2 regions of the Pseudoalteromonas sp. PAB 2.2 genome follow, and region 1 is predicted to be linked to the other one. Evidence: predicted binding sites of a transcription regulator. Region 1 holds the regulator's gene; the other holds the start of a gene.
What was found. Region 1 encodes LexA, which represses DNA repair genes until DNA is damaged. Its sites were predicted from a motif close to TACTGTATNNNNATACAGTA; they were not measured.

Region 1 (7,971 bases):
AGGGTAGTAAAGTACGCATTGATCAGCGGCTTTTTGCAATATGAACTTTTCAGATGGAATGCTATGTGCCCCCATAATTGGCATTCCATCTGGACCTTTACTGGTGCCGTGATCAATCAATAGTTCTGCGCTTTTTGTAAACACATCATCAGCGAGCGTTACTAAGCTCCCACCTTTGGCTGACTGAATCGCTTGTTGCAACTGAGTGATGACACCTGGGTTGACTCGCGTTAGTGTGGCATTTTGTGGTTGTTCGGCTTGGGTACTTTTACACGCCACTAAGCTTGTTAACATAGCGACAGTCAGCACATGTTTTTTACTCATTGCTCTTTCCTTTCGCTGAAACTGGACGAGTTAAATCCATGTTTTCTCTGTAAATAGGACGATTTGGTGAAAGCGATAACCCAGTCTCTTGTTCTGCTTGTGATGCAAAGTTTAGCTGTTTAGTTGCTGATGCTTGTGCCACAACAGGACAGCTATCATTTTCAATATGATAAAGAGCGGCCGCGAGGAGTCCTTCTTGTTGGTCGCCTAAAGAGTGATCAAAGTCATCAGCAACGACACATCCTTTCACATCAGCTGCAAATTGTGGTGTTGGTGTTGGGTTTAAGCCATCGGCGTATTCACCAAAACCTTTAAAGTTGGCACCGGTAAACTGAATTGTGTAATACGTCGTGGCGCAGTTATGCGTTGGGGTAAAGCCATAGGGTTTACCACAGGTTTTACCACCAATTAAAATAACTTCAGCATCAATGCCTTTTAAGCCATTTATAAAAGCTTCTGAGGCAGAACAAGTGCTTTCAGTGCTCAGTACATAGACTTTTGCTAAGTTAAGATCTGGCAGGGTATTATTAGTTACCTCAAAAGTTGAGTAGTCCACTTCAATATCAACGAACGGAAATGGGCTTTCGACAGGTTGTTTGTCGTTTTTAATGGTTTGATAGTAATAGAAACCTTGAGTATTAGCAGGGCCTGCGACCATATAAGCAAGCTGCGATGACAGCGCTAACAAGCCGCCACGGTTATATCTAAAGTCGATTACGAGTTCATCAATATTGTCGGCTTTAAACTGATTGACCGCATCAATAAGTCCTTGCTGAGCAATACTAATATGGCTATTAAATTGCATGTAGCCAACTTTGAAACCGTTTTCGGTAGTGATGGTGCCAACGTTTTGCACCGGCGTTTGGGTGATATTTCCGGCGACGATATTAATCGACTTTTCAGTGCCATCATTGCTGCGCAACTTAAAGTTGTGAGACTCGCCAGCTGTTGGACTAAAAAGTACTTCGTTTAATGTATCGACGCCTGCTGCGGTATTGCTATCAATGCTTACATTGTCAACCGATAGAATAGTATCGCCGCGCTGTAAACCTGCTTTAGCGGCTGGCGAATCATCTTCTAGATAAGCAACGCGCAACTCACGCGGAGGAGTATTCTTAATAAATGCCCAGTTAATTCCGTAGCCAGATACGACACCTGATTGCGCTTCTTTAAAGTAATCTTCGGTCGGTTCGCTAAAGTGGAAGTTATCTTTGTTAGCACCTGAGTCTGTTTTTTGGAACGTTTTTAACTGTGCAAAATAAGCGGCCACTGAATTAAAGTTATCTGGGTTATTATCTTCAATTTCATCGTACCAAAGGTAAGTTTCATTGCTCCAAGAGCGTAACCACATTTTCTCTGTAAATTCAGAGCCTGCTTTATCTGGGTATGGTTGGTTATTGTTGTAAGGATCATTGCCCGTGCGTGGTATTGCACATTGGTCTTTAAATTCACTCGATGAGGCAAAAGTACCCGCAGTCCATGTTGGTCCAGAATTTGTTGGGGGTGGTGTAGGCGTGCTTGTATTTGGGTTGGTTGGCGTTGATGAACCTCCGCCACCACAGCCAGATAAAGAGAGGCCTGACACCGCAAAAAAGATTGCTACTGCGAGTTTGTTATTTTTAAACATTTGTTTACTTTCCTGTAAATGATTGTTTAAAAAATATCAACAAGAAAGAGGTAAGGCAATAGAGTACGGTTGTAGTTTTGTAAACAGGTGTACAAATTTTACAGTGCTTTTCTATTGCTTATTTCGGCTATCTCGAGTTTTTGCCATGACTCAAACAAGGTGCGTTGCTTATCTGATATTTTTAAGTCATAGGTTTTTTGCATATAAAAATAGGTGTCTGCTATACGTTTTCTTGCATAAAGTGGTGGTTCGAATACGCGCTGTTTAAAATCTATTTTCACAGGGCATGCGCCGTAGTTGGCGCTGCTGGTTGTAACCATTCCATAGCGGAAATTTGAGCGGTCGGCATTTATTTCACCAATTGCAGGGGCTAGATTATGGATGTCAGCCTCCATTTTACGAAACTTTTCACTGACTTTTCGGCAGTTTTTACGCCCGCCATTTTGCCAACATTGTAATTGGTGCCCAAACTCCCACGCAGGGACTATATGTTCCCATTCAATTCGTTTCGCGCGTGCATTTTCTTTACCAGAGCGAGTGATTTCGTTACGTGGTATGTACCCGCAGACGCTCGGGTCGGGCACCAGTTTTTTTCCTTGGCGTTTAATATCACACCCGCAATATAAGCTTTTAGCATTTTCGGGTAAGGTTTTAATAAGGTATTTTTTGGCGCTAGAAAAGTTTGAAAATTGTTCTGCAGACGCCGTAAAGCATAACAACAGGCATAAAGTTGCTGATAAAAGTAAACGCATATCCATCACATAAGTGAACTACTGGAAACACTATTGTAAAACGCAGAGCTGAAAAGAAAAAGAGCACGCGCCAAAAGTAAACTATAGTCATTAATAAATACAGTCTATGGGAGTTGAACAATGCGGTTGGGTGCGTTTTCTGTGAGTTTAAATGTACAAGATATCCATGCTTCAAAGCTATTTTACGAGAAGTTGGGGTTTACTCAGTTTGCGGGTGAGATAGAGCATAATTGGTTGATTATGAAAAACGGTGAACATTTAATTGGTTTGTTTCAGGGGATGTTTGATAAAACCATGCTGACTTTTAACCCCGGCTGGGACCAAAGTGCGAGACCTTTAAGTGAGTTTAGTGCTTATGATGAACTAGAGGCGCACTTTAAACAACAGGGGCTGGCGGTACAAAAGGTCGGTGATGCCAGTTTTATTGTCACCGACCCTGATGGTAACCCTATTTTGATTGATCAGCACGTGTAATCGGTTTACGGCGTCTGATACGGACATTTTGTAGTAATAAAATAATGCCCGTAATACAAAATAATACGCTACTTGCGGCAAAGCTAATTAGTAATGGGTTGTTGAAATTTTCTCGTTCATCATAATCCATGATATGCAGCATCCAGAAAAAGTCAAAAATGCGCCACAAAGTGCTACGAACAGTAATGACTTTACCGGAGTCGCCTTCTAAATAAACGGTTGTATTTAACCAATCGTTATAGCTCACTTGCCACACATTGGAGCGGTGACCGACTTCTCTCGCTCCTTTTTCTAGTAACTGCGCACCCGCGACATCCGCCTTGATGAGTAAGTGTGCATTGGCATTGGCAATAATTTCAGTTTTAGTTGGTGTGCTCATAGCACGACCTGATTGACCGTCAAAGTTAAACACGCCTTTATTAGTCGTCACTTCGATGATGGGAGTGGTTAAAAAATGACGGTATTGAATGCTATCAATTTGCTGAAATTGTTTGGTTATTTGGTCAAGAGAAGCGGGGTAATCATGCAAGGTAAATGGATTATCTAAGCTACGATTGGCTAAATGTTTACCATGTACTTTTTGAAGGGGTATTGAGCTCATTACTAAGCCCCCTAATAACCAAAAAAAGAGTTGTATGGCGAGTAAGTAACCCAGCCACTTATGCCCTTTACGGGCATATTTAAATACGCGCTTATTCATTGATTACCTCTTATTATTTTTTTATTGGGCAGCGGTATAGACAGAGCGACTCAACGCTCTTGCAGCATTTACTGTATTCTAAATTTGGTTTATGTACAAAACTGAGTTAAAGTTTCAGAGATATCAATAGAGGGTAAAAACGAGAGTATGTCGGAAATTCAATTTTTAAATGTAGATCTGGAACTTGAATCAAAACACGATATGAGTGCGCTGGTAGCTGATTTAAAGAAAAACGCCATGGTTTTACATTACGACCAAGATGAATACCGTCAATTAGCACGTATTGAAGCCGCGGCTGATATCGGCACACCAGATAAAGCTATCAACCAATTATGTGAACTTATAGAGTCGTGCTCACGCAATGCATTAAAGCAATGGTTGTCTTGCTCAAAGCGTACTTTCGATATTGGGTTTGAGTCGGGTGACTCACCTAAATGTTTTAATCAAGCCCTGCACGCAGACACCTTATTACGTATTTCAGCGATTGGCGCAGGGCTCGAAATTACTATTTATCCTGTTGAGCGTTAATCACTAACGCTTGACTACCGCTGCGGTCATTCGTGATACGCAGCATAGTTCACCTGCCGCATTCGTTATTTTAATTTCCCATACAGATGTTCGCTTACCTAAGTGCAGTGGCTTTGCCGTGGCTGTTAAGAGGCCTTTTCGAGAGGCTTTAATGTGATTGGCATTTATTTCTTGGCCAACAGCATAATATGCGGTGAAGTCGACCACAAAATTGGCTGCATAACTTGCTACAGTCTCTGCTAAAACAACATTAGCACCACCATGGACCATCCCCATAGGGTTATGATGCTCTGGAATAGCGGGCATAGTGGCCACTAAATAATCGTCGCCGATTTCGGTTATTTCAATGCCCATTGTTTTCATTAATGTGCCTTGCCCAGTAATACCCTGTTCGAGTTCTTTACATAATTCGAGGGTGAATGGTTGATACCAAATGCTCATTGTGTTTCCTTCGCAAACTAACTTCTTAAGTGAAATATCGGTATACAATATGGTATCTATCCCCACCGTTCAATGCTTGTTTTTTATCATGAGAGGAAGGGGAATTTAAATTTGCGATTTTCAGATAACTGTATATACTCACAGTTAAATGTACTGTATGGAAAACCAGTTGTATGCGCCCATTAACAAAACGCCAATCGCAAATTTTAGAACTTATTAAAGTATTTATTAAAGACACTGGTATGCCACCTACGCGTGCTGAAATAGCGCAAACATTGGGATTTAAAAGTGCCAATGCCGCTGAAGAGCATCTAAAAGCACTGGCAAAAAAAGGCATGATTAAAATGAAGCCTGGAGCAAGCCGAGGCATTCAATTAGTCGAAGAAGACGAGCCAGAACAGCTTGGCTTACCACTGATTGGGCGTGTTGCCGCGGGTGAACCTATTTTGGCGCAAGAGCATGTAGAAAGCCATTGTCAGGTTGACCCTGCATTGTTTAAACCCGCTGCAGACTTCTTATTGCGAGTTAACGGCATGAGTATGAAAGACATTGGCATCATGGATGGTGACTTACTGGCAGTACACAAAACGCAAGTTGCAGAAAATGGCCAAGTTGTTGTGGCACGTGTCGATGACGATGTGACTGTAAAGCGCTTAGAAAAAGCAGGACGTAAAGTATTTTTGCATGCTGAAAATGAAGAATTTGCCCCGATTGAAGTGGACTTAGAGCATGAGTCATTTAATATTGAAGGCTTAGCGGTTGGGGTTATTCGCAACGCTGATTGGATGTAGCTTTTTATATTACGCGTTAATCGTTACAAGCAGAGTAATTACTTTATCTGCTTTGCTAAACTTTTTTGAAACAACGCACCAAATTGATTCAATTTGGTGCGTTGTTTGTTTTTGACCGTTTACCTAAGATTTGTTCACCCTTACTTTCTACATAAAGCCTTATACGGCGCAGTTTTCCTTTCTTTTTAAGTTTTTATACTTGCCTTAAGTATTAATTAACGCGCTGATTATAGTTGTTATTTTTGCACCAAAATAAACATTTATTACCACAAAAACTTGCTTATTGCTCATTTTTTAACTAATTGGTTAAGTACATTGTATTAACACCTATTTACGAAAAAGACACACAACAAATGTGTAAGGGGGTTAAACAATGAGTGTGTCGTTCACTGCGTCGTGATGATACACAGACCCAAGCTGTTTGCAGATGACACATCAACCATCGATTGGTTTGGGTATTTAAACAATAAAAAAAACGAATGGGCACCAGCTGTAACGCCTTTTCGCTTTGCGTCTTGCAATAGCATTAAAAGGAGCTGTCACATGGGTAAACTGCGTTACACCTTGTGGCTTATATTGGTAGCACTTCCGCAACTTGCTTTGGCAAATAGCCAATTCAATATGCGTAAAGGTGTCACTGATATAAGTAATAATGTTTATGAATTACATATGACGATATTTATTATCTGTTGTGTGATTGGCATCATCGTATTTGCGGTGATGTTTTGGGCTTTGATACATCATCGTAAGTCTAAAGGGGCAAAGCCTGCCCAATTCCATGAAAGCACGAAGGTCGAGATACTTTGGACTGCAATTCCATTTGTGATCTTAATCGCTATGGCGATCCCTGCCACCAAAACGCTTATTGCCATGGAAGATGCTTCAAAAGCAGATATTACAATCAAAGTAACAGGGTCGCAGTGGAAGTGGCACTATGAATACATGGGAGAAGATATTGCTTTCTATTCGATTTTAGCGACACCGAAAGATCAAATAGATAATCAAGCCGAAAAAACAGAGCACTACCTACTCGAAGTCGACAAACCTCTGGTGTTACCAATCAACAAAAAAGTACGTTTTTTAATGACCTCTGATGATGTAATACATTCTTGGTGGGTTCCTGATTTTGCCGTGAAAAAAGATGCCAATCCCGGCTTTATTAATGAAGCATGGACACGCATTAACGAGCCCGGTATGTACCGAGGTCAATGCGCAGAGTTATGTGGTAAAGACCATGGTTTTATGCCGGTGGTTGTTGAGGCATTGCCAGAAGATGAGTTTGCGACTTGGCTTGCAGACGCAAAACAAGCGAAAGAACAAGCCGCTGCTGCAGATGCCGCATTACTTGATCAAACTCTTTCGAAAGATGAATTAGTTGTTTTAGGCGAGCAAGTCTATATGGCCAGCTGCGCAGCCTGCCATCAGCCCACTGGCATGGGATTGCCGGGTGTATTTCCAGCCTTAAAAGGCAGCCCAATCGTGTTGGGCGATGTGAACGATCATATTGATATTGTTTTACATGGTAAGCCTGGTACAGCGATGCAAGCGTTTGATAAACAGCTTTCAATAAAACAACTTGCAGCAGTCATCACTTATAAACGCAATGCGTGGGGTAACAATACCGGTGATGTCATTCAACCGAGTCAGATTCAAGCAGCAATTGATGCAGCAGCGGAGGCGAACTAATGAGTAACGTTATTAATGAGCAAGCCACTGAGCATGCGCATCACGACCACCATCATCCAGCGAAAGGTTTCAAGCGTTGGTTATATACAACCAACCATAAAGACATCGGTAGTTTGTACCTGATCTTCTCATTGACGATGTTTTTAATTGGCGGCGCCATGGCTATGGTGATCCGTGCTGAATTATTCCAACCAGGTTTACAATTGGTTGATCCTCACTTTTTTAACCAAATGACCACAGTACATGGGTTGATCATGGTATTTGGGGCTGTGATGCCCGCCTTTACAGGGCTTGCAAACTGGATGGTACCTATGATGATAGGTGCGCCAGATATGGCCTTACCACGAATGAACAACTGGAGCTTTTGGATTTTACCTTTTGCCTTCCTTATTTTATTGGCATCGCTGCTTATGCCCGGTGGTGGTCCCGCTTTTGGTTGGACGTTCTATGCACCGCTTTCAACGACTTACAGTAACGATAATACCGCGCTGTTTGTGTTTGCAGTGCATATTATGGGTATTAGCTCAATTATGGGCGCTATCAATGTCATTGTGACAATTGTAAACCTTAGAGCGCCGGGTATGACATGGATGAAACTGCCTCTATTTGTATGGACGTGGCTGATCACGGCTTTCTTACTGATTGCTG
Region 2 (7,971 bases), on a different contig from region 1:
GTTTCAAGGATTTCGACAACAACGTGGTCTTTACCTAATAACAGCGGATAGCCTTTTTGTAAGGTGTCTAAAGTAAAGTTAATAAAAGCGGGTTTATTGTCGGTTAAATCTTCTAAGCCGAAATTAAACTGGCTCCCTTCAATAAGCCGTGAAGTTGCTTCATCGCCATCGATGTCTGGAAACACATTATCTACACCATCCCGAAAGAGGAGCTCGTAGCCTATGAGTTTCTTTTCCTTATCTAAAATCGGTTGGCGCGCAGCGTAAAAATACATAATTGAAGCAAGTCCACATCTGTTAATTCATTTCCTTCCCGCAATATATTGCATTGAGCTTAAAATAGCATTAGTTAAATAAATTTTATGCGGGAAACGTAATTTTATTCTCTTGTTCAAGACCTTAAGACTAAGATAAATTGTGCTTAAATTCTATAACTTGAATTAAATATCAGAAAAATTGTTAGCAAACCGTTGTTATTGTAAATTATACAGCTCATCGGCTTAATTGGAGTTGTGGGGCACAAGCATGATATAGTCGTGTGTGATACCGGCTTTTATCCCAATAATGTCTTAAAACTAAGTAACTTGCGAGTCATTATTTGGATTAGAAGCCTACATTGATTAATTTTTGGAGGCTGATTTGGAAACAGGAATGATAATTTCGTTAGCATTGTACTTCATTGTTATGTTGGGAATAGGGCTTTATGCCTATAAGCAATCAACTGACGATGTATCGGGTTATATGCTAGGTGGGCGTAATTTATCACCCAGTGTAGCTGCGTTATCGGCAGGTGCGTCTGACATGAGTGGTTGGCTGTTAATGGGTCTGCCAGGTGCAATGTATTTATTTGGTTTAAGTAAAGTTTGGATTGCAATAGGGCTCGTATTAGGTGCTTGGGCAAACTATTTCCTCGTAGCGCCGCGATTACGTGTGTATACCGAAAAGGCGAATGACTCGATTACTATCCCAGACTACTTCGCTAATCGATTCGATGATAATAAGAATATTCTTCGCGTTATTTCTGCCATTGTGATCATTGTTTTCTTTACTCTTTATACCTCATCAGGTGTTGTTGCCGGTGGTAAATTATTCGAAAACTCATTTAATATGAGCTACGAAATGGGGCTCTATATCACCACGGGTGTTGTGGTTGTGTATACCTTGTTTGGTGGATTTCTTGCAGTAAGTTTAACGGATTTTGTGCAAGGCTGTATTATGTTTATTTCGTTATTAGCTGTGCCTATTGCGACTTTTACAATGCTTGATCAGCCTTTCATGGATACCTTGGCTAATGCTCGCTATGACCTCTTATTAAGCTCACCCAAAGAAACAGAAATTCATGCACTTAACATGATGGATTGGTTTGCAGGTGGCTCGACAATTGCGATTATTTCGGCAATGGCTTGGGGCTTAGGTTATTTTGGTCAGCCACATATTATTGTCCGCTTTATGTCAGTGCGCTCTGTTAAAGATATGCCTACCATGCGTCGTATTGGTATGTCTTGGATGACATTGTCTGCAATTGGTGCTGTATTTACTGGTTTATTCGGTGCGGCTTATATGCTTGAAAACCAAATGCCAATCGACGATAAAGAAACAATTTTCTTAGTTTTATCTGAACTCATTTTCCACCCACTGATCGCAGGTTTTCTCCTAGCCGCAATTTTAGCAGCGATTATGAGTACTATTTCTTCGCAGTTATTAGTGTGTTCGAGCTCTTTGACTGAGGATTTTTATAAAATTTACCTGAATCGCGACGCGTCTCAAAAAGAGTTGGTATTAATTGGTCGTGTTAGTGTGATGTTGGTTGCCGTTTTTGCTATCTACTTAGCTTATGACCGTGATAACTCTATATTAGATTTAGTGAGCAATGCATGGGCAGGGTTTGGTGCGGCATTTGGACCGTTAGTGTTGCTTAGCCTTTATTGGAGACGAATGAACCTACAAGGGGCAATAGCGGGAATGGTTGTGGGCGCTGCGACAGTGCTGTTTTGGATTTATGCACCGATTACGATTGATGGTGAAAAGTTAAGTGCCATTATTTATGAAATTGTACCGGGCTTTATCTTATCAAGTATTGCCATTGTGGTCGTTAGCTTGAACACATCAGAGCCAAAACAAGAAATTACACAATTATTTGATGAAGTTGAATCGTCACTTTAGGACGCTAAGTGTCATTCTTTAGAATGTAATTAAAAAGGGCAACATAAGTTGCCCTTTTTTGTGTTAATTTTTTTAACTCTACTTTAAGAGTGACCGGTTACTTTGATGAATAATATCCGCTGCTAAAGTAAGGGATATTAACTGGCTGCTTTTTCTTTTATATCAGCGACTTTATCTGTGTCTGCTGATTTGGCTTTTTTCGGTTTGCTAGGCAGTTCTTTAGCGCCTTTTAGTACAGCCATAAATTGGTCTTTTTCTTTTGCTATTTCAAGGGCTAGAGATTCAATTTGTTGCTCACTTAATGGTACATCTACCTTCTCAAGCATGAGCTCTAACGACTCAGCGATGTCGAGCATTTTATCGTACGCATCAGCTTCTTTTTTGGTAGTAAACGTCATGCGCTCGACTCCGTTTCTTTCTACAACATATTTAACAACAACAGCCATGATTTCTCCTGCATTCAAGCGTGGCATTTGCAGCGTGTAATCGCTACTTTGATTACTGTTTTTATATACAGTAATCGTTTGGGGCCGAATTTGCAAGCTGCGTGTGTGTATTTTTTATGACATTAATTTGACAAAAAGGCATAAATTGACTTTATTTAGTTTGTCACCAAATTAGTGACGAATGTAATGGAATTAGTGTTCGGTGACGAGACTATTTAACAGTCCACGTAAGGACATCATGGAGGAAACAATGAAGTTTTTATCAAGTTTACTATTTGCAGCAAGTCTTGCATTACTGCCGGCGACTCAGGCACTCGCTGAAAAACCAGCTGAGTCAGTGCAAACAAAAATTCAAAAAGTGAGTATCAATAAAGCCACTGTAGAGCAACTTTCTCAGTTACCTGGCATTGGTAAATCGAAGGCTCAAGCCATTGTTGAGCATCGTAAGAATCAAGGCCCATTTAAATCAGTTAAGCAACTGAAAGAGGTTAAGGGGATTGGTGATAAATTGTTCGCTAAAATAGAAGGAAAAATTTCGCTTTAACTAAATAGTAATTTAAACAGGGCGTCTATTCGCCCTGTTTAAACTCTTGTATCGCTTTTCGCAGGTGAGGTTGAGCGAACATATTTTCAACCGGCGTTGTGATTAATGGGTAGCTTAATCCCGCTAATAATAACCAAGGTAAAAGCATCCAACCTTCAAAGTAGGCAAGGCCTAGAAACAAGGGCGCTAAAAATGCCAGTTTGCACACAGATAAAACGATTTTATGCATTGGGCTTAAGTGGCTCAGTGCAATTGCTATTATCTGCTGACGCTGCCTTACTTTAAAGGTCTTTAATTCAGGAATTTGACTGCTAAAAAAGTAAATCATTACAGTGACTTTTTGACTAGTAAGCGGCTTGCTAAAACCCCGACAAAAACAATTGAATATGCGGCAAAGATGACTTCCATCCATGCGGGCATACTCATTGACGCAAATTGCCAATCAATATTGCCACAGTCTCCTGTTGCTGCGAAAAAGTGCGGGATCCATTCATGTAGGGGCATGAAACTAGGGAAATTTGGCTCAATGGCACAGCTAAATGCAAATGGATCTGTGTTGTTTTGCATAGCAATGTGCTCTTTTGCGATAAAGTAGCCCCAAATGGCAGAGACTCCCCACGTTGCAAAGGCGATTAATCGGCAGGTTACAGCGTGTGGGTTTATTGCTCCAATGATACTCGCGGCTAAGAGACCAAGCATCGCTGTGCGTTGGTATATGCACATAATACAGGGTTCTAGACCCATACTATATTGAAAAAACAGGGCTGTTATTTCAAATGCGAGTGCCGTTAAGGCTAATAATACCCAAGGGGTTCTTTTGTTTGCTAACTCAGCTAACCAACTCATGAAAAATCTCATTTCTAATTGTTTTCAAGATTATGCTTAGGGACTGCACAGGGTGCAAGTGCCTGCGATGAATATTCGTAAAAACAACGCAGATAAATAGTAAAGGAGCCAACGGCTCCTTTACTTAATGTGTATGAATGAAGGTTAAACACTCACAGCTTGTAGAGATTCACTTTGATAACAACCCAGTACGCGAGTGTATTGGGTATGCTCTTTTAGCTCTTCTAGCGCTTGTTTTACATGTGCATCATCTAGGTTTGCTTCTAAATCAACGTAAAACACTTCTTCCCATGGATTTCCTGGCACTGGTCGAGACTCTAGTTTTACAAGGTTAATTTGATGGTGTTTAAATATCATCAAGGCATCTGCAAGCGAACCTGCTTGCTGTTTAGTTGCCATAATCAAACTTGTTTTAGTGGGGATTTGTTTAGAGACTTGCAATGGTTTACGTGCAACAACAATAAAGCGGCTGTGGTTTTCACTTTGGTTTGCAAGTCCAGACTTAACAACCTCGAGGCCAACATTTTTACCCGCCTGAGCAGAGCCAATTGCCGCACTATTCGGGTTCTCAACTGCGGATTGTAGCGCGTGAAATGTCGAATCACAGGTTTCATGTTGGATATCACCGAGCCCTTGCACAAAACGACTGCACTGTGCGAAAGGTTGTGGATGCGCATATATTTTATTGATGTGTGAAAGCTCAGTGCCCGGTATTGCAAGTAAACAATGCTCAACACTGTGAGTAACTTCACCTACAATAGAAACTTGGGCGTGTTGTAATAAATCAAAGACTTCATTGATACTGCCCGAACTTGTGTTTTCAATCGGCAACAAGCCAAAGTCGGCTTGGCCATTTTCAACTTTCCCCGTGATTTGCTCAAAGCTCGAGCAGCCTATTTCTATGACTTTACCCGGGCGGCGGCTAAAGTATTTATGACATGCTAATTGGCTGTATGAGCCCTGACCACCTAAATATGCCACACGATGCGTTTCGCTCATTGCATCTGGGTTCAGACTTTTTTGTAACATGGCCTGTTGATTTAATACGGAGTCTTCCAAAATAGTCTGGAACACATTATTGATGTAGTAGGCGTCTAACCCCAGCGACTTTCCATAGCTTATTAGCTTTTCAAGCAATGCTTGTTCGCGGGCTTCATCGCGAATGGGTTTATTGTTGGCAATTTTATATTCAACAACACTGTGACTAATACGTCGTCGTTTTGCGAGTAATACTAATAAATCGGAATCTATTTCATTGATATCGTGTCGTAACGCATTTAATGCATCGTTGCTCATGTTGGTTTCCTCATTCCAAAACAGTGCACAAACAAAAAAGCCTCCCAAGAGGGAGGCTTTAGCTATTCGGTGAATTTATCTCGCAAACAGTTAAGCCTCCTCTATCTAAAGAAGCTAAAAAACGAAAAATAAGTGCGAGAAATAATGTGTTTCATCCAGTTAATGTAAGAAGTGTCGTTTATAAAGTCAACAGCATATCGAAGGAATTTGCAAAACACATGGATTAGTTATGAAAATTCATCAATCTTCATAAAAAATTTATAAATCTAAAAATGAATCTGGTATATTTGTTTTTGGATAATAAATAATAACAATTATTAATAAGGTAGTCCTGTGGTGTATCGACGCCCGCCATCTCGTTTTGGTGTGAATTCGTTAAGTATGAAGCTATCGCTGCTGATTTCTGCAATTTGTTTAATTGCGGGTATTTGTGCAGCGGCATTAATGCTTAAATCAGAAGAAAAACAGCTCGTTTTTGAAGAACACGAACTTTTAAAGCATTCGAGTGAACGCTTAAGTCGTCAATTTAACGGCTTGATAAAAACAAAAACAAATATTGCTGAACAAGCGAATAATGTCGTTACTAGCCAGTTATTACTTAACGAGTCTCACTTGCAAAGTAATCACAATGCCGATATTAAATTTGCTGTTGATGGCAGCATACGCAGTACGTCTGCAGATGGACTCTCCGCCGCTTTTATTCCTCAAGATAACTATTCCGCTTTTTATAAAAGGCTGATTAACGATTCCGAGTCATTATGGAAAATAGTGTCACCGACACTTATTCAAGATTTCTTTAATTTTTATTTAGTCAGTAAAGATAACTTTATACGTATCGCGCCGCCAAACTGGGCACTCAATGTACCTGCTGAGTTTGATTTTACAAAAGGCGAAACATTTAACTACGCACAAGAAGCATTAAACCCAAGCCGAGAAGCAGTGTGGTCAAAAGTTTACTACGACACCATTTGGCATAAATGGGTGGTGAGTGTATTGGTTCCGGTTTACCACAATAATGAATTTTTTGGTGTCACAGGCAGTGATATTGCGCTAGAAACCTTACTTGCTCAATTACCAATTGGTGATCGCGAGCAACATTTATTTGTGTTTGATGCAAAAGGACAGTTACTTGCGCATCCCGATTTAGATAAATCGACATTAGAAGAATATGGCCGCGAAGGTAAAAAACTACTGACAAAAGACTTTGTTAATGCGGATTTACAAACGCTCGTCTCAGAGACTATTCGTTCTAAATTACCTGAATCTGCAAATTCATTTGTGCAAGGCGGCGAAACACACATTATCAATATTCGTAAAGTAGAAGGCCTTAACTGGTACATTGGTATTTATAAAAAGCGTTCTTCGGCGTTGTCTGCCTTAGAAGAGTTAAAAGTTAAGTTTTTTGGACTGTTTATTTTATATGCCATCTTAGTCGCACTGTTGTTACATCAAGCGCTTTACCAGCTTGTTCTGCGCCGTATCCACTCGTTAGTTAATGCCGTTGTCAGCTTTGGCAAAGGGCAATTGCAAACAGAGTTTCCGTACGCAAATAAAGATGAGATTGGCACCCTAAATGGCTCATTTAAAGATATGGCGATAGAAATCAGAAAGCTAATTGATGGATTAAATCAGCGTATCAGTGAAAAAGAAATTGCCGAAAAAGCGGCTAACCGATTATCAAAAGCGGTGGCATTCTCTGGAACCGGTGTTGTCATCACCAACCAAGATTTTGAAATTGAGTACGTCAATCCGAAAATGGTTGAGATGACTGGGTTTGAAGAGCGCTACTTTATTGGCTCGCCTTTAATGAGCATCATATCGCAAGAAATGGCCATTTTGGTTGACGACATAGATGTTGATTTAAGAAGCCGAAATTATTGGCGTGGCGATACACTGTTACAAGCCAATGAGCGCCAATCTGTATGGGTGTCATTAAGTATTTCGCCGATTCGTGAAGATGGCGGAAAAATTACCAGTTATGTTGCATCAGCGCAGGATATTTCGTTTGTAAAAGAAAGCCAACGTAAGATGGAGCAGTTAGCTTATTTCGATACACTAACCGGACTTGCCAACCGAACGTTCTTTAGAATGCAACTACGTAAATCGATGGCGCTTGCAGAGCGTGGGCATTATGCGTTTGCGTTATTTTATTTTGACCTAGATGAATTTAAGCGAATTAACGACACTTTAGGTCACGATGCTGGTGATCAGTTATTGGTCGAAGTGGCTAACCGTTTGAAAAAACGTTTACGCACAGAAGATACGATTGCCCGACTCGGGGGCGATGAATTTGCCGTACTGTTAAGTGGTATTGAGCATCAAACACATGCAATGGAAGTGGCAAATACGATTCAAAGAACGCTCAATGAGCCAATCAAACTTGGTAATAATGAAGTGATCATCAGTGCGAGTATAGGCATTACAATGGCACCATTTGATAGCCAAGAAGAAGATCAGTTACTTAAACATGCCGATTTGGCTATGTATGAGGCGAAAGCAAAAGGACGAAATACTTTCCACTTCTACAGCCAAGAATTAAATGCCGCTGCGAATGAACGGTTGTTCATTGAAAATGAGCTACGTAATGGCATTCGTGAGCGTCAGTTTGAGGTTTATTATCAACCTCAAGTTGATAGCCGAAATCAGCAAGTGGTTGGCTATGAAGCGCTTATTCGT

Region 2: a site for LexA is predicted at 2,663-2,682, ahead of BWD47_RS09550 (YebG family protein). Genes of this name have one in related genera too.

The regions. Positions count from the first base shown of each region.
Region 1 is NZ_LYPI01000018.1:79,232-87,202, reverse strand. It holds gene BWD47_RS16185 (hypothetical protein) at 1-324, opposite strand, end outside; gene BWD47_RS16180 (S41 family peptidase) at 317-1,951, opposite strand; gene BWD47_RS16175 (endonuclease) at 2,050-2,709, opposite strand; gene BWD47_RS16170 (VOC family protein) at 2,824-3,177, shown strand; gene BWD47_RS16165 (hypothetical protein) at 3,152-3,877, opposite strand; gene BWD47_RS16160 (hypothetical protein) at 4,025-4,405, shown strand; gene BWD47_RS16155 (PaaI family thioesterase) at 4,409-4,846, opposite strand; gene lexA (transcriptional repressor LexA) at 5,020-5,637, shown strand; gene coxB (cytochrome c oxidase subunit II) at 6,181-7,323, shown strand; gene ctaD (cytochrome c oxidase subunit I) at 7,323-7,971, shown strand, end outside.
Region 2 is NZ_LYPI01000010.1:238,762-246,732, forward strand. It holds gene BWD47_RS09540 (EAL and HDOD domain-containing protein) at 1-275, opposite strand, end outside; gene putP (sodium/proline symporter PutP) at 652-2,163, shown strand; gene BWD47_RS09550 (YebG family protein) at 2,301-2,609, opposite strand; gene BWD47_RS09555 (helix-hairpin-helix domain-containing protein) at 2,860-3,153, shown strand; gene BWD47_RS09560 (DUF6170 family protein) at 3,179-3,481, opposite strand; gene dsbB (disulfide bond formation protein DsbB) at 3,481-3,999, opposite strand; gene BWD47_RS09570 (chorismate mutase) at 4,144-5,295, opposite strand; gene BWD47_RS09575 (EAL domain-containing protein) at 5,629-7,971, shown strand, end outside.